3 regions of the Rhizobium sp. Nf11,1 genome follow, and region 1 is predicted to be linked to each of the others. Evidence: riboswitches for the same ligand, from Rfam matches in the RefSeq annotation. Region 1 holds a riboswitch; each other region holds the start of a gene.

Region 1 (7,369 bases):
GCGGTAAGCGGCAACCGCGACGGCGAGGAGTGCCGCGGCGTCGAACCAGGGAGATCGTCTTGCGGGCAACATCACTTCGATGCCGGCGGCAAGCGCGCCGAGCGCGAAGACAGCAAAGAAGCCGATCGGATTATAGTTGGGCATCCATTCCTTCGCTCCACCCTGAAGGCCATATGCCCAGCCGCGACCGATATCGTCGAGCGCAAAGAGCCTCAGGATCATCAGATGGGCAAGAAGGACCACGGCAATGACGCAGAGCCAGGCGGCGCGGGCGAAGAACGGACGTTGCCGCAGCAGCGGCAAGCGAAACAGCACGAAAAAGCCGACCGGGAGGAGCACATAGCTGGTGACCTCGAAGGGAATGGACCAGAGCGGTCCATCGGCTTCGACGGGAAAAAACGTGCGCCAATGCCACTGGCTCATGAACAACAGTCCCGAGACGTAGCGGACGACGAGTTCCGGCGTCAGCGGCAGGGCAAGCAGCGTCAGGCTAAGGACGAAGCTGACGCTGGTGGCGACCCAGAAGCCCGGAGCGATGCGCGCCAACCTGCGGATGACGTAGTGCCCAAGGGTGGGCATGGCGCCGCCGGCGTCGAGAGCGTGCCAGAAGGGGCGGGCAAGCAGAAAGCCGCTGAGCACGAAGAAGATGGCGACGCCGAAATTGCCGAAGCGGAGAACGTTTGCCGTTGCCGCAAATTCATCCGGAATTCTGCGCATATCCAGCCGGAGCGCGAGATGGTGCGCGAGCACCAACAAGCAGGCCATTGCGCGCAGAAAGTCGGCTCCGGCCAGTCTGTCCTGTGCTCGCATGTCGTTCCCCGCCCTGCCCGATTCGGCTCAAACCGCCCAGGCGCAAAGCATTGCCTGGGAAGACCGCCTCGGCAAGGCCCGGGGCGAGCTCAGCCGAGGAGTTCGTTGGTGTAATAGGTGGAAAAGTCCGGCTTCTCCTTGAGCACGACGCCATTCGCATCGACGAGAATGCCGTTCTCGACCAGGAAAGCGCCGATGGCATCGGCCTTTGCCGGATCAAGCGTGCCGATCACGCCGGACTCGGATCTCAGGAAATGGCCTTCGATCAACGCCTTCTGAGATGCTCTTACCAGTTCCGTGTTCATCAGCGCACCGTTACTTCCTGATATCAGCAGGTCGCAGGCTTCGTCGGGATGATCGATGGAGTAGACGTAGCCTTGACGCGTGGCCTGGATGAAGGCGCGCGCGTGTTCTCGACTGGCAGAGAGATAGGCGTCACTGGAAACGATGACTGTCGTCTGCTCGTCGGGAATGCCGTAATCGGAATAGTGGAAGCGGCTGATCTGCCGATTTTCCAGCTCAGCGGCGATGCCCTCCCAGGTGTAGATCTCCAGCGTGAAGTCAATCGAGCCATTGTCCAGCGCCTCATAGGCGGAGGTGCCAAGGGTGACGGTCTTGACGTCGCCCTTGCCGCCGTCATTGCGGATCATCGCCGAGACCAGCGCGCTTTCCCAAGTGCCGCCGAAGCCTCCATAGGTCTTGCCATCGAGATCTCTAGGGCTCTTGATGTCGTCCCGCCCGCCCTTGAAGATCAGGCGTGCGGTTTCCGTCTGGACGACGCCGTAGACCATCTTCACGTCACCGCCGCCAGCACGCTGCGTCAGGGCCTCGATCTCGCTACTGATGCCGAAATCGGCGACCCCGTTTGATACCAGCGTGCCGGCACTCGTGTCGGTAAAGGGTAGAATTTCGACATCGAGGCCGGCGGCCGCGTAGAAGCCCTTCGCCTTGGCGACGTAGATGCCGATGTGATTGGTGTTGGGCGTCCAGTCGAGCGCGATACGAACCTTTGCGGGCGCCGATTGAGCGAAGGCGACGCGGCCGGCGAGGCTTGTCGCGATGGCGGCGAGCATCGTCTGGCGGCGGGTGAGAAGCGGCATGGTGACCTCCTCAGGTCTTTAGAGCATGACGCCGAAAAGTACGGTTTTCGAACGACATCAGACTCTAACTCTTTAAATTGGAACAGGATTCAGATTTTGGGCCGACCGGCCTAAAACCACCCTGTTCTGGCGGATGAAGCAGGGTTTGCAGGATTTCGGTCTCGATCGCCTGGGCCGCCGGCGAACCGAGATCGGCAATGCTTCTCGGGCGGGGCAGGGGAACGCGGAATTCGCGGATGACACGTGCCGGACGGGCAGACAGCACGTAGATCCGGTCGGAGAGGAAAACGGCCTCGCGAACATCGTGGGTGATCAGCAGCGCCGTCCAGCGATGTTCGGTCCACATGCCTTGCAGCCACTCCTGGATCTGCGTGCGGGTCAGCGCATCGAGCGCGCCGAAGGGCTCGTCGAGCAGCAGCATGTCCTGCTCCTGGATGACGGTGCGCAGCAGCGCAGCACGTTGGCGCATGCCGCCGGAAAGAGAGGCGGGGTAGTGATGCTCGAAGCCGGCAAGGCCGAACCGCTCGAAGAGGGGCGCGACAGCGGCGCGTGCAGCCCGGCGAGCCATGCCCTTCACTTCCAGACCGAGCGCGGCATTATCGATGATCCGGCGCCAGGGCATCAGCGCATCGCGTTGCGGCATGAAGGCAAAGGAATGCGGCGTCTGTTCCAGCGCTGCGCCGTTGAAAAGCATGGCGCCGGAATCGGGTCGCAGCGCCTGTGTCAGCAGTCTCAGCACGGTCGATTTTCCGGAGCCGGATGGGCCGACGATCGAGACGAACTCGCCGTCTGCGACGGCGAGCGAAATGTCGTCTAGAACTTTCATGCCGTCGAAGGACTTCGAGATGTTGCGCAGCTCAAGCATCTGACCGGTCATCGGCGCCGCTCCTGAGATGGCTGCCAAGGCATGACGAAACGCTGGATAACCAGCGTCAGCGCGAAGAGGCAGAGCGTCAGCAGAGCGCTGACGATCACGGCGGCGAGCACGAGATCGGGACGGAAATTGTTCTTGGCGTTGAGGATATAAATGCCGAGGCCGCTTGCAGCGCCGGCATATTCGGCAAAGATCGCGCCGACGACCGCATAGGTGATCGAGATTCGAAGGCCGGCAAAGAAATAGGGCAGCGACGAGGGAAACCGCGCCAGGCGGAAAATGCGCCAGCGGCTCGCTTTCATCGAATTCAAGAGCTCGGCAATGTCGCGATCGGTCGCCTCATAGCCCTGAAGCAGGGCAACAAGCAGCGGAAAGAAGGTGACGAGCGCCACCAGCAATATCTTCGGCAAAAGGCCGAAACCGAACCAGAGGACGACGAGAGGCGCGATCGCCACCAGCGGCAAAGTCTGGCTGGCGATGAAGATCGGCAGCATTGCCCGGCGCATGAAGGGCATGAAATCCATCAGGATCGAAGAGGCGAAGGCGAAGGCGAGCGACAGGGCGAAACCGCCGAGTGTCGCGCCGAGCGTCGGCCAGGTGTTTGATATCAGCCCCTCTCGGTTCAGCCAGCCCTGGACGAGGATACGCGAAGGTGCCGGCAGAATGGACGGTTTGATGCCGGAAAGATCGACATAGAGTTCCCATGCCGCCAGAAAAGCAAAGCCTGCGAGCAAGGCGGGCATTGCCCGGTACACGGCGAGATAGAGCGTCGCAAGGCGCGAATCCGATGGTCGTGGCGATGTCATCGGCGTTCGATTTCAGGGTTTCGCCGGGCCGTTCGCGCAAACCTGTCGAGGGCATCGATAGGGATGCCGACGGAATTGCCGGACGTCCGGTAGAGTGACACTTGCGCGCCGGAATACATTTGGACCTCGCTCCGCTGGCATTACCCAGATCAGCTTAGAAGGGTCCGGAGGCTTGCGCCTCACATCTCAGCCCCGGCGACACGGAGCTCCCCTGTTATTTCGGCGAAAACTATCATCGGGGTTTTCTTGCCGCAACCGCAAAATTGCAAACCCGTCCGCCCGGTCGGATGGGGCGCTGATAAAAAACACCCGGACGGAGGTCCTGTCCGGGTGTTTTCCGAGGTTCCGTACCTGCCGGGAACGGAACCCGAGCGCTTGTCTTTCAGGCGGCAATATCGGCAGGGGCGATTGGTGCGGGCGCGGGCAAGCGCCGACACCATCATTTCAGCTTGTATCGACCGGATGATCTCACTGACGCTCCTTCCTGCGCCTCGTGCTTTACGGCCGGGGAAGCAGCGGTTATAAAACCTCAACTAATATTGAGGTCAATAGGCCATGAATAGGATTTCTGCAACGCCGCTCGGCAGGCTTCTGACGGTCGGCGAAGTGGCGCAACGCAGTGGTCTTGCCGTCTCGGCGCTGCATTTCTATGAGGCCAAGGGGCTGATCTCGAGTATCCGCACGCGCGGCAACCAGCGGCGCTACGGACGCGATGTCCTTCGCCGGCTCGGCATCATCAAGGTGGCGCAACGTGTCGGCATTCCGCTTTCGGAAATCCAGACGGCATTTGCCTCCCTGCCGCAGGGGCGCACGCCGACGATTGCCGACTGGCAGACGCTGTCGGCGCGCTGGAAGGATGAACTCGACACGCGAATCAGACGGCTGAGCCTGCTGCGAGACCGTCTGACCGGCTGCATCGGCTGCGGTTGCCTGTCGATCGAAAGCTGTCCGTTGCGCAATCCCTTCGATCAGCTCGGCGAGGAAGGGCCAGGCGCACGGCTGCTGGAGACAGAAATCGAAGTATGAACTTTCAGGGAAGAGCGCCAGCCTCTGGCGGAAAGATGATGCCTGCCTTTCTTTCGGCCGGCGCGCTCATATGTTAAGGGCGAATGGCGCAACAGGCGGCATTGTCCGCGAGGAGGACGGCTTCGTGTTCCATCCGAGACTATTCGAGAATCGCAATGTCATCGTAACCGGCGCCGGGCGGGGCATCGGTCTCGAAGTGGCCCGGCAGTTCCTGGACTGCGGCGCGAAGGTGATCGTCCATACCGGACGCAAACCGGGGCGCGATCTGCCGGATTTTCTGCTGACGGCTGAATCCGAAAGACGGGCGCTGTTGCTGCACGCCGATTTCACTGCCGCTGGCGGCGCTGCGCAATTTGCCGAAAATGCGCTTACCTTTTTCGACAAGGTGCATGTGCTCGTCAACAACGCCGGCACTATGCTCGGCCGTTTTCCAGCTGCCACACTGACTGACGCAGATTATGAGGCGATTGTGCGTTTGAACCAGACGTCGGTGGTGGCGCTGACGCGTGCGTTGCTGCCGGCATTGAAGGCGGCGGAAGGCGCTGCCATCGTCAACACCGTTTCAATTTCCGCGCTGACCGGCGGCAGCCCCGGTTCTTCGATTTATTCTGCCTCGAAAGCCTTCGTTTCAACCTATTCCAAGGCGCTTGCCCGCGAGCTGGCGCCGGATGGCATCCGCGTCAATTGTGTCTCGCCCGGAACGATCGAGACGGATTTCCACGAGCGCTATTCCTCCCCCGAAAAGCTGGAGCAGACGAGAAAGTCTATTCCCTTGCAGCGGCTGGGCACAGCGGAGGATTGCGCGCCCGCCTATCTGTTTCTGGCGGCGCCCTCGCTCTCCGGATACATTACCGGCCAGGTCCTCGAGATCAATGGCGGCCAGCTTATCTGCTGATTTAGTTAGACCTTTTTTGACATTTCATCACTTTTGGCAAATTCGTGTGTGCGAATATGCTATTGTGCTGATCTGCCTTTTGCTTCCCTTCCGAGATGTCGAATGCCATTGCCCAAGCCCGAGCCGGGAATGTCCGGTCAGGAACTGCACAAACTCGCTGGAAACGCTCGTGAGGCGAGCGATCTGCTGAAGGCGCTGGCGCACCAGACCCGACTTCTGATTCTTTGCATACTCGCGACCGAGGAGCGGACGGTGAGTGAAATCGAAAACATCCTCGGCATTCAGCAGGCAATGGTCTCGCAGCAGCTCGCGCGTTTGAGGCTCGAAGGTCTCGTCAATACGCGCCGTCAGGGCAGGCTGGTCTATTACCGTATCGGCAATACAAACGTGCTTGCCTTCCTTGAATCGCTGTTCGATCTTTTTCCGGCTGCTGAAAACAATTAGGACCCGCCCTTGCGGAGCACGGTTGCTGCGTCGAAGATAGCTGATCCGGATGATTTCGCGCCGGATCGGGAGACCGGATGATCGACAAGCTGGAATTTTTCATCGCCCTTGCCAACGAAAAGCATTTCGGCCGCGCCGCGGAGGAGTGCGGGGTTTCCCAGCCGACGCTTTCAGCCGCGATCCGGCAGCTCGAGGATCAGCTTGGTGTCATGCTGGTGCAGCGCGGCTCGCGCTTTCAGGGGCTGACGCCGGAGGGCCAGCGCGTCCTGGAATGGGCCCGGCGCATCGTCGGCGATGCCCGCACCATGCGCGAGGAGATGCGCGCGGCCCGCCGCGGACTTTCCGGCCATATTCGCCTTGCCGCCATTCCGACGGCGCTCGCCATGCTTTCGCGCATCACCACGCCCTTTCAGGAACGACATCCGGGAGTGACCTTCTCGATCGTCTCGCGGAACTCGCTGCAGGTGCTGAGCATGCTCGAAAATCTCGAAATCGACGCCGGCATCACCTATCTCGAAAACGAGCCGCTCGGCCGGGTCACCAGTGTTCCGCTCTATGCCGAGCGCTATCATCTGATCACTGCTGCAGGCAGCCCGCTGTCCGATCGCGACAATGTGACCTGGAAGGAGGTCGGCGATCTTCGGCTTTGTCTATTGACCGCCGACATGCAGAACCGCCGCATCATCAACCGGCATCTGACGGAAGCCGGCGCCACTGTGCATCCGACGCTCGAATCCAATTCGATGATCGTGCTGTTCTCGCATGTCAGAACCGGACGCTGGGCGAGCATCATGCCGCGCAACGTGGCGAAATCATTTGGTTTTCCGGTGGAGATCCGGATGATTCCGATTGTCGAACCGGAAGCCCACCATCTGGTTGGCCTCGTCGCACCCTATCGGGAGCCCTTCACCCCGCTCGTTTCGGCCCTGCTGCACGAAGCGAGAGTGCTCGTGCGGGACGAGGAGCTCTGATAGAAAAAACCTATCAATCCACGAGATAGCTTTATTGATCGTCGTCGGCTTCCCTGAGATGTTGTCTGCATGATGGCGCTCGGCTGGGGAGGCCTGCCATCCCGAAACGAGCGAGCCGCCGGGAGGGCTGCCTGATGACCATTCATATCGCCGAAGGCGATATCGCAGCGCGTACGCGGACCATCGTCGCCGACCTTCGCTTCCTTGAAGGACCGCTGCTTCCCATTCTGCACGAGGTTCAGCGAGAATTCGGTTATGTGCCGCAGGAAGCCCTGCCTGTGATTGCGGAGGAACTGAACCTCTCGCGCGCCGAAGTGCACGGGGTGATGACATTCTACCACGATTATCGCGACCATCCCGCTGGCCGCCATGTGCTGAAGCTCTGTCGCGCCGAGGCCTGCCAGTCGACGGGCGGCGACGCGTTGGCTGATCGCGTCAAGGCG
Region 2 (7,369 bases), on a different contig from region 1:
ATGCCGATCAGCGAAGCGGGCAGCAGCAGCGCCTCGGGTTTCGCATGGCCCGGCTGTTCGAGATCGGCCAGCAGTCGGGCCAACTCACCCTCCTGTTCGGCCAGCGCCAGCCGGCGCTTCGGCAGATCGCTCTCAGCCGCAAGATAGCGCGCCCGACCCTGATCCAGCAGGTCCATATGCGCGGTGACTGCCAGCGCCTTGTCGTCGATCGCGATCGCCTCGATCTCATCCGCAAGCTGGCGCAGCGTGCGGTCGGCGGTCTCGACAAGCGCCTGCAGCCGCGTCTCGTCGCGCGAAAGCTGGGGCAGGAGCGCGAACCATTCGGACGGCGGCCGCGGCAGATCGCTCATGGCGGCTGCATCTGCATCCAGCCGCCGGAGCTCTAGGGCCGGGGGTAGGGCGCCGAGAAGGCGCGTCAGCTCCTGATGCCGGGTCTTGGCCTCGGCCAGTTCCCGCGTGGTTTTTCCATAGGCAGCGTCGGCCTGCTCATAAGTCGATTTCAGGGCCGCATAGGCCGAAGCAAGCGTGTCGATGGCATTGCGCTCGGCCTTGAGCGCTTCGAGCGAACGCTTGAGTTCCGCGAGCTTGGTGCTCGACGACCGCTTCTTGTAGATCGCGTTGGCTTCGTCGGCTGCCGTCACCAGCGAACGGCTCAGGCCTGCCAGGCCTGAGCTGGCCGAGAACAGCAATTCGCCGAGTTCGCCCTTGCTTTGTATGATGGCGTTGCCGCCTTCCTTGAGCGACTGATCGTCGAGCGAGAACATGGTGCGATAGGCCTCGCGACCGACGCCGCCAAGCGCGCCGGCCAGAAGCGCCTCATTCACAGCTTGTCCCCGATCATCGACGAGGCTGCCGGTCCGCAGCTTGAGCCGCGCCAGCTCGTATTCCCAGCCACCAAATTCCAGCCGCGCACCGACCTTCATCGTATTGTAGGGATGCAGGAAATTATAGGTGCTGCGCTCACCAATGCCGTAGAGCAGATCAAGATAGGCGGCGAAGGTGGTCGATTTGCCCGCTTCGTTCAGGCCATAAACGATGTGCAAGTCCGGCGAACCTTGACGGGCCGCGCCGAAATCGATGGAGTGATCGGTGAACTTGCCATAGCGGGTGAGGTCGAGGCGGCGCAGACGCATCAGCTGTCTCCCCGATCCACCGCCTTCATCCGGGCGGCGATGTCCTCGGCGCCATCGGCGAGAAGGTTGTCGATGAAGCGTTCAAAACCCGCCTCGTTCTGGCCGGCAAATGCCCGGCTCTCGGGCGGCAGGTCGGCAAGCAGGTCCCGGACCATCTCCCTGACCTCGTCGCGAAATCCGCTGCGGGTGATGACCTCGTCCCGCATCAGCGCCCCGAGTTCGATGACGGGATCGGCGGCGGACGCGTCCGCGGGGATCGAGGGCGCTTCGAAGGCGAGTTCCAGCTTCTCGATCCAGGTGCGGCCGATCACGTCGCTGCGCCGCTCGGCTTCCGCCTGCATGAGGTCGACATCGCGCCGCAACTGCCAGGAGAGCGGCGTGCGGCCGGAAAGCCTGAGGCGTGCGACAAGATGCGGCGAAGCCGTGCGGTCGCGCTGCGCCATCAGCGCTGTCTCGACCACCGTGGCCGCCTCACGCCAATCATCGACACCCGTGAGGTCGACATTGACGCGCTCGAACTGCGCGATGCTTGTGCGCCGCTCCTCCACCGTCACGGTCCGGTCGTCCGCCACGGTCACCAGCGACACGGTCTTGACGCCCGCTTCATTGATGTCGCGGCCCTGCGGCATGCCGGGCATGATGACCGTCGCCGTGCCGGGATAATGGCTGCGCTGGTGGAGATGCCCGAGCGCCCAGTAGTCGAAACCCGAGGCATGCAGGTCGAGCACGTTGCAGGGCGCATAGACATCATGTCCAGCCGATCCGGCCAGGCTCGTATGCATGATGCCGATATTGACGGCATCCGCTACCGGCGGCTTGAATTTCGGCAGCAGCGGGTCCGGGGCTTGCGGCTTGGCGAAGCTCAGACCGTGGATTGCGACCGACAAGCTGCCCTTGGTGGTCTCGACAGTCTCGGCATGGCCGCCGAAGATCTTCACCGTATCGGGCATCACCAGTTCCCTGGCGATCTTCGACATCGCATCATGATTGCCCCGGATCTTGAAGACGAAGATCCCCGCTCGGTGCAGCCGTTCGAGCTCGCCTGCCAGGAAGCGCGCCGTCTTCATCGACGTCTGCTCGCCGTCATAGAGATCACCGGCGATAACAAGCGCATCGACCTGCTCCTCAAGGCAAAGATCAACGATCGCGACCAGCGCCTGCCGGCTGGCGTCGCTGACGAGATCGGCCAGCTCGGCGTTGCGAAGCGCGAGAGAGCGCAGGGGAGAGTCGAGATGGAGATCGGCAGTGTGAACGAAACGATAGGGCATGAATGCAAGAATGGTGTTGCGATAGGGTGATCCAGCAGGCGCCGTCTGACAAATAAACGGACGTTATCGCCCGTCAGCAAAACATCAGATCATGCCACGAATATTCAGAGCATGGCGGCAGCGTCCTGGCGAGTAAAATGGGCCGGCGGAGCCGGCCCATCCACAATCAATGCTGCTCTATCGGACTGGCCGCCGACTCAAAAGGTCCGGATGGGAACGCGTGAGGGCCGGCTTGACATCAGGGCCGCAGCGGTCTTTGATGCAGGGCATTCACCAGGGGTGTCCCGGCAAGGGGCTGAGATTCTGCTGAACAATACGGCTTTGCCTGTTGTGGCGCAGTGACCCGTTGAACCTGATCCAGTTCATACTGGCGTAGGGACGGTGCGGGCGCTGCGGCTATCGGGCGGATTTCGCTTTGTCGCATGAGGCGTCTTTCCATCATTCCAACACTGGAACTGGGTCTCCAAACGTCAAACCTTGGAGCCTCACCCATGAATATCGTCGCACCCAAGCTTACTCCGGTCGTCACCACCGGCCCGCTTCCGGCCTCGACCAAGATCGCCAAGCCCGGAACGCTCTATCCTGATCTGCGCGTGCCGATGCGCGAAATCAGCCTTCACCCGACCTCGGGCGAACCGCCTGTAACGGTCTATGATTCGTCCGGTCCCTATACTGATCCGGCCTATACGGTCTCGATCGACGCCGGACTGCCGCGTTTGCGCGAGAGCTGGATCAGGGCGCGTGGCGATGTCGAGGCCTATGAAGGCCGGGTGGTGAAGCCTGAAGACAATGGTTTTGTCACCGGCGAGCGGCTGACGCCGGAATTCCCTATTCGCAACACGCCGCTGAAGGCAAAAGCGGGCCGCGCCGTCACGCAACTCGCCTATGCGCGCGCCGGCATCGTCACGCCGGAAATGGAATTCATCGCCATCCGCGAAAACCTCGGCCGGCAGGCTGCGAAGGAGGCGCTCGCGCGCGACGGCGAAAGCTTTGGCGCTGATATTCCCGATTTCGTGACGTCCGAATTCGTGCGCCAGGAAATCGCAGCCGGCCGGGCAATCATTCCGGCCAACATCAACCACCCGGAAACCGAACCGATGATCATCGGCCGGAATTTCCTGGTGAAGATCAACGCCAATATCGGCAACTCGGCGGTTACCTCGTCGATGGCGGAAGAGGTGGAAAAGATGGTCTGGGCGATCCGCTGGGGCGCCGACACGGTGATGGACCTTTCCACCGGCCGCAACATTCACAACATCCGCGAATGGATCATTCGCAATTCGCCTGTTCCGATTGGAACGGTGCCGCTCTACCAGGCACTCGAAAAAGTGAACGGCATTGCAGAAGATCTCACCTGGGAAGTCTATCGCGATACGCTGATCGAACAGGCCGAGCAGGGCGTCGATTATTTCACCATCCATGCGGGCGTGCGGCTTGCCTATATCCCGCTCACCGTCAATCGTGTCACCGGCATCGTCTCACGCGGCGGCTCGATCATGGCCAAGTGGTGTCTGCATCACCACAAGGAAAGTTTCCTCTACGAGCATTTCGAGGAAATCTGCGACATCTGCCGTGCCTACGACGTGTCCTTCTCGCTTGGAGACGGCCTTCGCCCCGGCTCGATCGCCGATGCCAATGACGCTGCGCAATTTGCCGAGCTCGAAACCCTCGGCGAACTGACCCGGATTGCCTGGGCCAGGGATTGCCAAGTGATGATCGAAGGCCCGGGCCACGTGCCGATGCACAAGATCAAGGAGAATATGGACAAGCAGCTCAAGGTCTGCGGCGAGGCTCCCTTCTATACGCTCGGACCGCTGACCACCGACATTGCGCCAGGCTACGATCACATAACCTCCGGCATCGGAGCCGCCATGATCGGATGGTTCGGCACGGCCATGCTCTGCTACGTCACGCCGAAGGAGCATCTGGGGCTGCCTGACCGCAGCGACGTCAAGACCGGCGTCATCACCTACAAGATCGCCGCTCATGCCGCCGACCTTGCCAAGGGACATCCGGCCGCCCGCATCCGCGACGATGCGCTGTCACGGGCGCGGTTCGAATTCCGCTGGGAAGACCAGTTCAACCTCTCCCTCGACCCGGATACGGCGCGCTCCTTCCATGACGAAACCCTGCCGAAGGAGGCACACAAGGTGGCGCATTTCTGTTCGATGTGCGGCCCGAAATTCTGTTCCATGCGCATCTCCCACGATATACGCGCCGAAGCCCAGAAAGAAGGACTGGAAGCCATGGCCGCCAGGTATCGCGACGGCGGCGATCTCTACATGCCGGTCGCCGAAGCCGCAAAAACGCCTTCCGGAGAATGACGATGCACATTCTCGTCAAGGGGGCCGGCGTTGCCGGCCTCACCGTTGCCTGGCAGCTCTATCGGCACGGTTTCCGGGTCAGCGTCGCTGAGCAAGCCGACCGGGTCGGCACCGGCGCATCCGGCTTTGCCGGCGGCATGCTGGCCCCATGGTGCGAACGGGAAAGCGCAGAGGAGCCGGTCCTGGCGCTCGGCCGTCTTGCCGCCGATTGGTGGGAGGCAGCGCTGCCCGGCCATGTCAATCGCGGGGGAACGCTTGTCGTGGCGGCCGGGCGAGATGCCGGCGAACTCGACCGCTTTTGCCGCCGGACAAGCGGATGGGAATGGCTGGACGAGCCGGCGATCGCCGCCCTTGAACCGGATCTCGCCGGCCGCTTCCGCAGGGCATTGTTCTTCCGACAGGAAGCGCATCTCGATCCGCGGCAGGCGCTCTCCGGGCTCGCCGCCGGACTTGAGGAAGCCCGTATGCGCCTCACATTCGGCGTCAGGGGCGATGCCGACCTTACCCCTTACGATCGCGTGATCGACTGCACCGGGGCTGCCCAGATCGGCCGTCTGCCCGGATTGCGCGGCGTTCGCGGAGAGATGCTTTGCGTCGAAACGAACGAGGTCTCTCTCTCCCGTCCCGTTCGCCTGCTGCATCCGCGCCACCCGATCTATATCGTGCCGCGGCAAGGAAATCGCTTCATGATCGGGGCGACGATGATCGAAAGTGACGATACCGGCCCGATTACAGCGCGATCGCTGATGGAGTTGCTGAATGCCGCCTATACCCTCAACCCTGCCTTCGGCGAGGCACGGGTTATGGAAACCGGCGCAGGCGTGCGGCCAGCTTACCCCGACAATCTGCCGCGTATGACGCAGGAGGGGCGCACCCTCCATGTCAATGGCCTCTACCGTCATGGCTTTCTACTGGCGCCGGCCATGGCAGGCGAGGTGGCGCGACTTCTTCTTGGCGAAGACAAGCAACCGGAAAGGAGGGCATCATGACCTTCATCATCAACGGCGAGGAACAGGAGGTCGCGGCCACGACGCTCGCAGATCTTCTTCTCGCTCTGGAATACGAAGGCGGATGGCTGGCAACCGCTGTCAACGGCGAGCTGGTGCACCGCGAGGACCGTGCCGATTTCAGGCTCGGCGAAGGCGACCGCATCGAAATTCTCGCACCCATGCAAGGAGGCTGAGATGCTGAAACTTTATGATGTTGAATTCCGCTCCCGACTGCTGCTCGGCACCGCCCGCTATCCGTCTCCAGCTGTGCTTGCAGAGGCGGTCAAGCGCTCGAAGACCGAGATCGTCACCGTTTCGCTTCGCCGCGAAGCCGCCGGCGGCAAAGCAGGCGGCGCCTTCTTCGACCTGATCCGCGAGCTTGGCGTGCAAGTGCTGCCGAATACGGCCGGATGTCACAGCGTGCAGGAGGCCGTGTTGACGGCGAAGATGGCGCGCGACGTCTTCCGCACCGACTGGATCAAGCTCGAAGTCATCGGACATCACGATACGTTGCAGCCTGACGTCTTCGGCCTTGTCGAAGCGGCCCGCATCCTGACCGGCGAGGGCTTTCAGGTCTTCCCCTATACGACCGACGACCTTGTCGTCGCCGAAAGGCTGCTGGATGCCGGCTGCCGCGTCCTGATGCCCTGGTGCGCGCCGATCGGTTCCGCTCAAGGGCCGCTGAACCCGATGGCGCTGCGATCGTTCCGGGCGCACTTTCCGGATGTGCCGCTGATCATCGATGCCGGCATCGGCCGCCCGTCTCACGCCGCCACCGTCATGGAGTACGGTTATGATGCCGTTCTCCTCAACACCGCCGTTGCCGGCGCCGGAGATCCCGCCAGCATTGCCGAGGCCTTCGCGCTTGCGATCGATGCCGGCCGCCTGGCGCATGGGGCCATACCGCTGGAGCCACGTGATATCGCCGTCCCATCCACTCCCGTTATCGGAAAGGCAGTGTTCTCGTGAAGCTCGACCCCTTCTATCTGATCGTCGACAGCGCCGAATGGATCGAGCGTCTCGTGCCGCTCGGCGTCAAACTCGTCCAGCTGCGCATCAAGGATTGCCCCGACTCCGTGCTTCGCGAGCAGATCCGGCGATCGAAGGCTGCCTGCGCGGCAGCGGCTTGCCAATTGGTCGTCAACGACTACTGGAAACTTGCGATCGATGAAGGATGCGATTTCGTTCATCTCGGCCAGGAGGACCTGATGGCCGCCGACAGGAATGCCATTCGTCGCGCCGGCCTGAAGCTCGGCCTATCCACCCACGACATAGCGGAGCTGGAGACGGCGCTGGCGGCAGAGCCGGATTACGTTGCGCTCGGACCGGTCTGGCCGACGATTCTCAAACAGATGAAATGGGCGCCGCAAGGCATTGAACGTGTTGCGGACTGGCGCCGGCGCGTCGGCGCGATACCGCTCGTCGCCATCGGCGGGATCACTGCCGAACGCGCGCCGCTGGTGCTGGAAAAAGGCGCCGATGGTGCTGCCGTGGTCACCGATATCACCCGCAACGCGGATCCCGAGGCCCGCACGCGGCAATGGATGGCCGCAACCGCGCCGTGGCGGCGCGCGAATGAGGATGAAGGTTGATACATCCCGCCGGAAACGGGGAAGCCTTCGATCCTGCCGGCGCTGGTATTATCCATATACTCA
Region 3 (7,369 bases), on a different contig from region 1:
CTTGTACCCATCGAAGCGGACAAGCTGGATATACTGGTCGGCTTTCCGTTCCTTCAGCATATAGGGTCCGGTGCCGATGAACTCCTTCATCGGCTCGTCCTGTTTTTCGGACGGGATGATGATCGCCGCCGAATTGTTGAAGGCGAGCAGCGAGGTCAGCGGCGCATAGGGCTGCTTCAGCGTGATCGTAACCATCGAAGGATCGGTAGCCGCGATCTTGTCGATAAAGCCGGCCACCTGCTTGCCGCGCGAGGCGATCTTCATCCAGCGGGTAAGCGAAGCGACCACATCCTCGGACGTCATATCGGTATTGTCGTGGAACTTGACGCCAGTCCTGAGCTTGATCGTATAGGTTTTGCCGTCGGCGCTGATCTCGGGCAGGCTTTCAGCGAGAAGCGGCGTGACGTTCCAGCTCTTGTCGAAAGTGTAGAGCGTCTCGAAAATATGCTGCGTGACGATGCCGACGAGATCAGCCGTGGACGACATCGGATCGAGCGTCGGCGGCTCGCCGATCGTCGCGACATTGATGACGCCGCCCTTTTCCTGAGCGAGCAGGGTCGAAGGCAGGGCGACGAGCGCGGTGCCGAGAAGGAATGCGACGAATGTTTTCATATGAGAGCTCCCGATTTAGTTCCACAATTATGTAATTCATCTTTTTGTAACAGAATAGAAGCTGAAGCTATCGTGTCAAGCATGAGCGGTCGATTATGCAGCCGCGGATGGCGCGTTTCCGGAAAGCACCATCTTCAGCTGCGCTAGTTCTCCGCACGGGGCCTGCGTGATACGCCAAGTGAGACGACTGCCCTGCGGCAAGATTAAAGGAAGGGAGAAGCGAATGAGCATCGACTTCAATGACGGGAAATGGCTGAACGAGCCGGCCAGCTGGCACGCCGACGAAACCGGCCTGACGATGACGACAGGCGAAAAGACCGATTTCTGGCGCGAGACCTATTACGGCTTCACCCGCGACACCGGCCACTTCCTCGCCTTTCCCACCGGCGACAGCTTCACCGCACAGATCCGCGTCCAGGGCGAATTCCGCACCCTCTACGATCAGGCCGGCCTGATGGTACGCATCGACGAGAGCCGCTGGGTGAAAACAGGCGTCGAATTCACCGACGGCGAAGCCTTCCTCAGCACCGTCGTCACCGACGGAAAGTCAGACTGGTCGGTGTCGCAGCCCTTCAAGGAATTGGAGGATTTCCGCATCCGTGTGACTGTCGCAAACGGCGCCGTGCGCATCCAGGGCTCCCGCGACGGTAGCCGCTGGCCGTTGCTGCGGCTAGCACCCTTCCCGGCTGCCGATCGCTATGAGGTCGGGCCGACAGCCTGTACGCCGGAGCGGAGTGGTTTGGGGGTTCGATTTTCGGAGTTTTCAATCAGCCAGGCTATTACGACGGGGCTGCATGATTTGAGTTAGGCAAAATTGGATGCCTTCAGGATTGCGCTGGGAAGGCCTCCAGCAATGTCCACGCCCAAGAGCAGCCGCTCCGAAATACCGGAATACTCACTTTCGGAGTGACAGCCGCGCCCTTCTCTGCGAAAAAGAGCGTGATGAGAGACAGGGGCGTTCGTCGACAGACGGGCTGAGAAGAACCCTTCGAACCTGAACCGGATAATGCCGGCGGAGGGAGTCGCTCGGGGCACCGCCGTAAGAGCAGCGCCCCGCGCCCGCCCCCGCCTGAAAGGGGCACCATGCAGAGCAAGATCACGTCGGGAGCCATGCTGAAGGCGATGCGCGAAAAGCCGCCGCTCGTTCAGTGCATCACCAATTATGTCGCGATGAATATCGCGGCCAACGTCCTGCTGGCCGCGGGCGCTTCGCCCGCCATGGTGCATGCCGCTGAAGAAGCCGGCGAATTCGCCGGCATCGCCAATGCTTTGACCATCAACATCGGCACGCTCTCGACGCAATGGCTCGAAGGCATGCAGGGGGCTGCCAAGGCCGCCAATGCGGCCGGCAAACCCTGGGTGCTCGATCCGGTGGCCCATTACGCCACGGGCTTCCGTCGCGCCGCGGTGGCCGACCTTCTGGAGCTTCGCCCGACGATTATCCGCGGCAACGCCTCCGAGATCATCGCGCTTGCCGGCGGCGAGAGCCGTGGTCAGGGCGTCGACAGCCGCGATCCAGTCGAACAGGCGGAGGATTCGGCACGGCGGCTGGCGGAGAGGCAGCGGACCATCGTCGCCGTCACCGGTGCTGTCGATTTCGTCACCGATGGCGCAAGGGCAGTCCGTATTGCGGGCGGATCGGCCCTGATGCCGCAGGTCACCGCGCTCGGCTGCTCGCTCACCTGCCTCGTCGGCGCCTTTGCCGCGACCGCGCCCGAAGATCTCTTCGGCGCGACTGTCGCCGCGCTTGCGACCTTCGCCGTCGCCGGCGAAGATGCAGCGCTCGGCGCCGCCGGCCCGGGCTCCTTTTCCTGGCGCTTCCTCGATGCGCTGGCTGCGATCGACGCCGAAACGCTCGATGCCAGGGCAAGGGTATCGGTCGCATGAAGCGCTTCGACCTTTCGCTCTATCTCGTTCTCGATCCCGATCTCTGCGCCGGAATCGGCATGATCGAGACGGCGCGGCTTGCCGTTGCCGGCGGCGCGACGATGGTGCAGTTGCGCGACAAACATGCCGGCACGGCCAGCATGATCGAGACCGGCCGCGCCTTGAGAGAGGCGCTCGTTGGAACCGGCGCCCTCCTCATCGTTAATGACGATGTCGAGGCTGCGGTCGCGATCGGCGCCGATGGCCTGCATGTCGGCCAGGAGGATATGAATGCGCGCAGGGCACGAGACATGATCGGACCCGAGATGATCCTTGGTCTCTCGGTGGAAACAGCCCGGCTCGCTGCCGCCGTCGACCCTGATATTGTCGATTATGCCGGCGTCGGACCTGTCTTTGCGACGCCGACCAAGGCCGACCACAAGCAGCCGGTCGGCTTTGATGGTCTTGCCAGGCTGGTGAAGGCATCGCCGGTGCCGTCCGTCGCCATCGGCGGCCTCAAGGCGGAGCATGTGGCCGAAGTGTTTGCAGCCGGAGCCGAAGGGCTTGCCGTCGTCTCCGCCATTGCGGGCACGCCGGACCCCGAGGCCGCCGCCCGCCGCATCGCCGCAGAAATCCGAAAGGTCCGCCCATGATCCGCAACGTCCTCTCCATCGCCGGCTCGGATCCCTCCGGCGGCGCCGGCATCCAGGCCGATCTCAAGGCGTTTGGCGCCCGTGGCGTTTACGGCATGGCAGTGCTCACAGCGTTAACGGCACAGAACACGCAAGGGGTGACCGGCGTGCATCTGGTGCCGCCGCAATTCGTCGCCGACCAGATCGATGCCGTCTTCGCCGATGTGCGCGTCGACGCCGTCAAGATCGGCATGATCGCCAATGCCGGCATAGCCGAAGCTGTCGCCGCAGCCCTTGCCGGTCGACCGGGAATCCCCATAGTTCTCGACCCGGTGATGATCGCCAAGGGTGGTGCTGCCCTGCTCGCGCCCGAAGCGGTCGACGTGCTGACCCGGCGGCTGCTGCCGCTCGCAACCCTCCTTACCCCGAACCTGCCCGAGGCCGCGGCCCTGTTGCACCAGCCGGTCGCGACCAATCGCGATGAGATGGCGGCGCAGGCCGAGCGGCTGCGCGCGCTTGGCCCCGCCGCCGTATTGGTCAAGGGTGGCCATCTCGGCAGCGACGAGAGCCCAGACGTGCTTGCCACGGCCGACGGCCTGCACTGGTTCGAGGCCAGGCGAGTGCCGACGAAAAATACACACGGCACTGGCTGCACGCTCTCCAGCGCACTGGCCGCCGAGCTTGCCAAGGGCGCATCGGCCGAGCAAGCCGTCGCCATTGCGAAGGATTACCTTGCCGATGCAGTCGCCGCCGCCGGCAGTCTCACTGTCGGCTCCGGACATGGCCCGGTGCAGCATTTTCATGCGCTTTGGAAGCACGGCGAATAACCGATCCCGCCGAAAGGCGCAGGCTTAGGATTATGAGAGAAAAACGGCCCGGCCTCCCCGGGCCGTTTTCATTCGCGCCAGCTGGCGCTGGTCCGAAGCCGGGCGCACCGCTCCATTTGAAAATCCCTGTTGACAAGCCCAGTTAGATAGCCAAGTCTATGACATTAAACGGATATATATTCCGCTATAAAGGAATATCTGGAGGAGAGACAGGTGCCAGACCTGCTTGTGAGCTTATATTCCAACAGGCTCGCCGACCTGAAAGAGCGGGCCGATCATCGTGGCATCTCCATCCGTCCGGCTCTTCCTCCGGAACTGCACCTCGTGGTCAGCTGGGTTCGCGAACAATTCAGCGAGAATTGGGCGAGTGAAGTTTCGGTTGCCTTTTCCCGCCAACCCGTCGCCTGCCAGATTGCCGTCGACGGCGGCAAGCTGCTCGGCTTTGCCTGCTATGACACGACGGCCCGCGGCTTCTTCGGTCCGACCGGCGTCGATCCCGAGGCACGCGGCAAGGGCATCGGCCTCGCGCTGTTTTCCGCCTGCCTTCAGACGATGAAGACGCTCGGCCATGCCTATGCCTTCATCGGCGATGCCGGGCCGGTCGATTTCTACGCCAGCACCGCGGGTGCGATCGCCATCCCTGCCCCCGACAAGGGCATTTACGAAGGCATGCTGCGAAGCGCGCCGAAATGACCAGTTGATACCGGAGTTCCAGAAGTGTCCTCGACCCCGCTCGCCCTTTTTGTCGGTCTCCCGAACCCCGCGATTTCGGATGACGAATTCGCCCTGTTTCGCGAGACCAATCCGCTCGGCCTGTTCGTCGGCCGGCGCAATCAGCGCGAGCCGGAGCAGACAAAGCGGCTGATCGAACGCTTCCGCGAAGCCGTCGGACGAGAGGATGCGCCCGTCTTCACCGACCAGGAAGGCGGCCGCGTCCAGCATCTCGACGCCGGTCCCTGGCCGCTCTTCCGCAGCTTCGGCCAGTTCGCCGAACTGGCCCGCCGCGATTTCGATCTCGGCAAAAAAGCACTGCGCCTTTCCTCCCGGGCCATGGGCGCGATGATGACGGAACTCGGCCTTTCCAGCGGCTGCTCGCCCGTTCTCGACCTCGTCTTCGAGACGACGAGTGCGGTCATCGGCGCCCGCTCCTTCGGCCCCGATCCCGACTTCATCGCTGCCCTCGGCCGTGAGGTGGTCGACGGGCTGCTAGAGACCGGCAACATGCCGGTCATGAAGCATATTCCCGGCCACGGCCGCGCCACGCTCGACTCCCACAAGGAGCGTCCGGTCGTCGATGCCAGCCGTGAGACGCTCACCGCCACCGATTTCAAGCCTTTCGTCGCACTGAAGGATACGCCCTGGGCCATGGTCGCCCATGTCGTCTACTCGACCTACGATGCCGAATTGCCGGCATCCGTCTCTCCTGTCATGCACGACGTGATCCGCAAAGAGATGGGTTACGAGGGCGTGCTGATCTCCGACTGCATCTTCATGCAGTCGCTCACGGGCACCTTGCCGGAACGCGTCGCCCAAGTCCTCGATGCGGGTTTCGATATCGCCCTCCACAGCCACGGGGACGTCAGGGAAAGCGAAGCCGCCGCCAAGGCCGCCCGCCCGCTCACGGATGCCGCTCTGAAGCGTATCGCCGCCGGCAAGGCTCGCCTCGGCAATCTCAAGATCGACGTCCGCGCCGCCCATGCCGAGGTGGAAGACATGTTTGCCAGCGTGCCGGCCGCCTGACCGGCAGATCATTTTTCACGCATAAGAAAAGGGGAATGGAACATGAAAAAATATCTATTTGCAGCCGCCGCACTGACGCTGCTTTCGGGATCCGCCATGGCGCAGACGATCCTGACGGCGAATATCGAACCGGCCACGACCTGGGTTCGCAACTTCAACCCGTTCAACCAGACCTCGGCGCGCCAATCGACGCTCGATTTCGTCTATGAGCCGCTGGTTATTTTCAATCGCTTCGACAGCAACAAGCCGGTCTATCGCCTGGCCGAAAGTTTCAAGCTCTCCGACGACCTGAAGAGCATCGACTTCAAGCTGCGCCCGAACCTGAAATGGTCTGATGGCAAACCGCTGACGGCAGCCGACGTCAAGTTCACCTATGATTATCTGAAAAAGTTCCCGGCGCTCGACTTCGTCAGCATCTGGACCTTCGTCACCGACGTGCAGGCCGTCGACGGCCAGACGGTGCGCTTCGCGCTTGCCAATCCGAGCTCGCTTGCTGCCGAGCAGATCTCGCAGCTGCCGATCGTTCCCGAACATGTCTGGAAGGATGTCGCCGATCCTGTCACCTTCGCCAACGAGAACCCGGTGGGCAGCGGGCCGTTGACCGAGGTGCCGCGCTTCACCGGCCAGACCTACGACCAGTGCCGCAACCCGAATTACTGGGACAATGCGCATCTGAAGGTCGACTGCATTCGCTTCCCGCAGCTTGCCGACAACAACCAGATCCTGACGGCGACCGCCGACGGCACGCTCGACTGGGGCGTCTCCTTCATTCCCGATATCGACAACGTCTATGTCGCGAAGGACCCGGCGCATTTCCATTACTGGTATTCACCGAGCAGCATGGTCGCCTTCCTGTTCAATCTGGAAACGGCGAACGAGAACAATAGAAAGGCCTTCAACGATGTGAAATTCCGCCGCGCCATCGGTATGGCGCTCGATCGCAAAACGATGATCGACGTCGCCGGCTACGGCTATCCGACGCTGAACGAAGACCCCGGCCTGATGGGCGAGCTCTACAGGAGCTGGGCGGATCCGTCCGTCAAGGCCGACTTCGGCAAGTTCGCGACCTATGACGCCGACGCCGCCAAGGCCCTGCTCGACGAGGCCGGCTACAAGGACAAGGACGGCGACGGCTTCCGTGATAATCCCGACGGCAGCAAGATCTCCTTCTCGATCATCGTCCCGAACTCCTGGACGGACTGGGTCGACACGGTCAACATCGCCGTCGAAGGCATGCAGGCGGTCGGCATCGACGCCAAGATCGAAACGCCTGAAGAAGCCGTCTGGACCGGCAACCTCATCGCCGGCAAGTTCGATGCGGCGATCAACAGCCTGCCGGCTTCGGCCTCGCCTTATTATCCCTACAAGCGCGCCTTCAGTGCTTCCGACAAGGGAAAGACCCGCTTCACCGCGCAGCGCTGGTTTAACCCCGATGTCGAAAAACTCGTCACCGAATTCACCCAGACCGCCGATCTTGCCAAGCAGAAAGAGGTGATGAACAAGGCGCAACGCATCGTCGCCGAAAACATGCCGATGATTCCGGTGTTCAACAATCCGAACTGGTACCAGTACAACACCAAGCGCTTCACCGGCTGGTCGACCAAGGAAAATCCCTTCGTCAATCCGTCGATCTCGCGCACCAATCCGGCACGCCTGCTGAACCTGCTTGCCCTGGAACCCGTGAAGTAAGCA

Evidence for each region. Region 1 has a riboswitch for thiamine pyrophosphate ahead of ACQ7C1_RS20895 (ABC transporter permease). Riboswitches for the same ligand answer to the same signal wherever they lie in the genome.
Region 2: another riboswitch for thiamine pyrophosphate. It lies ahead of thiC (phosphomethylpyrimidine synthase ThiC); the one in region 1 lies ahead of ACQ7C1_RS20895 (ABC transporter permease).
Region 3: another riboswitch for thiamine pyrophosphate. It lies ahead of thiM (hydroxyethylthiazole kinase); the one in region 1 lies ahead of ACQ7C1_RS20895 (ABC transporter permease).

The regions. Positions count from the first base shown of each region.
Region 1 covers NZ_JBOBHU010000014.1:104,433-111,801, forward strand. The annotation lists partial or broken gene ACQ7C1_RS20880 (acyltransferase family protein) at 1-810, opposite strand, end outside; gene ACQ7C1_RS20885 (ABC transporter substrate-binding protein) at 900-1,910, opposite strand; gene ACQ7C1_RS20890 (ABC transporter ATP-binding protein) at 1,975-2,787, opposite strand; gene ACQ7C1_RS20895 (ABC transporter permease) at 2,784-3,590, opposite strand; TPP riboswitch at 3,700-3,813, opposite strand; gene soxR (redox-sensitive transcriptional activator SoxR) at 4,146-4,616, shown strand; gene ACQ7C1_RS20905 (SDR family NAD(P)-dependent oxidoreductase) at 4,741-5,511, shown strand; gene ACQ7C1_RS20910 (ArsR/SmtB family transcription factor) at 5,614-5,955, shown strand; gene ACQ7C1_RS20915 (LysR family transcriptional regulator) at 6,033-6,926, shown strand; gene ACQ7C1_RS20920 (formate dehydrogenase subunit gamma) at 7,061-7,369, shown strand, end outside.
Region 2 covers NZ_JBOBHU010000002.1:409,285-416,653, forward strand. The annotation lists gene ACQ7C1_RS04810 (AAA family ATPase) at 1-1,133, opposite strand, end outside; gene ACQ7C1_RS04815 (metallophosphoesterase family protein) at 1,133-2,401, opposite strand; TPP riboswitch at 2,667-2,798, shown strand; gene thiC (phosphomethylpyrimidine synthase ThiC) at 2,893-4,725, shown strand; gene thiO (glycine oxidase ThiO) at 4,728-5,714, shown strand; gene thiS (sulfur carrier protein ThiS) at 5,711-5,908, shown strand; gene ACQ7C1_RS04835 (thiazole synthase) at 5,910-6,683, shown strand; gene ACQ7C1_RS04840 (thiamine phosphate synthase) at 6,680-7,306, shown strand.
Region 3 covers NZ_JBOBHU010000009.1:80,665-88,033, reverse strand. The annotation lists gene ACQ7C1_RS15390 (ABC transporter substrate-binding protein) at 1-612, opposite strand, end outside; gene ACQ7C1_RS15385 (DUF1349 domain-containing protein) at 836-1,420, shown strand; TPP riboswitch at 1,554-1,650, shown strand; gene thiM (hydroxyethylthiazole kinase) at 1,696-2,499, shown strand; gene thiE (thiamine phosphate synthase) at 2,496-3,131, shown strand; gene thiD (bifunctional hydroxymethylpyrimidine kinase/phosphomethylpyrimidine kinase) at 3,128-3,937, shown strand; gene ACQ7C1_RS15365 (GNAT family N-acetyltransferase) at 4,151-4,630, shown strand; gene ACQ7C1_RS15360 (glycoside hydrolase family 3 N-terminal domain-containing protein) at 4,655-5,677, shown strand; gene ACQ7C1_RS15355 (ABC transporter substrate-binding protein) at 5,720-7,366, shown strand.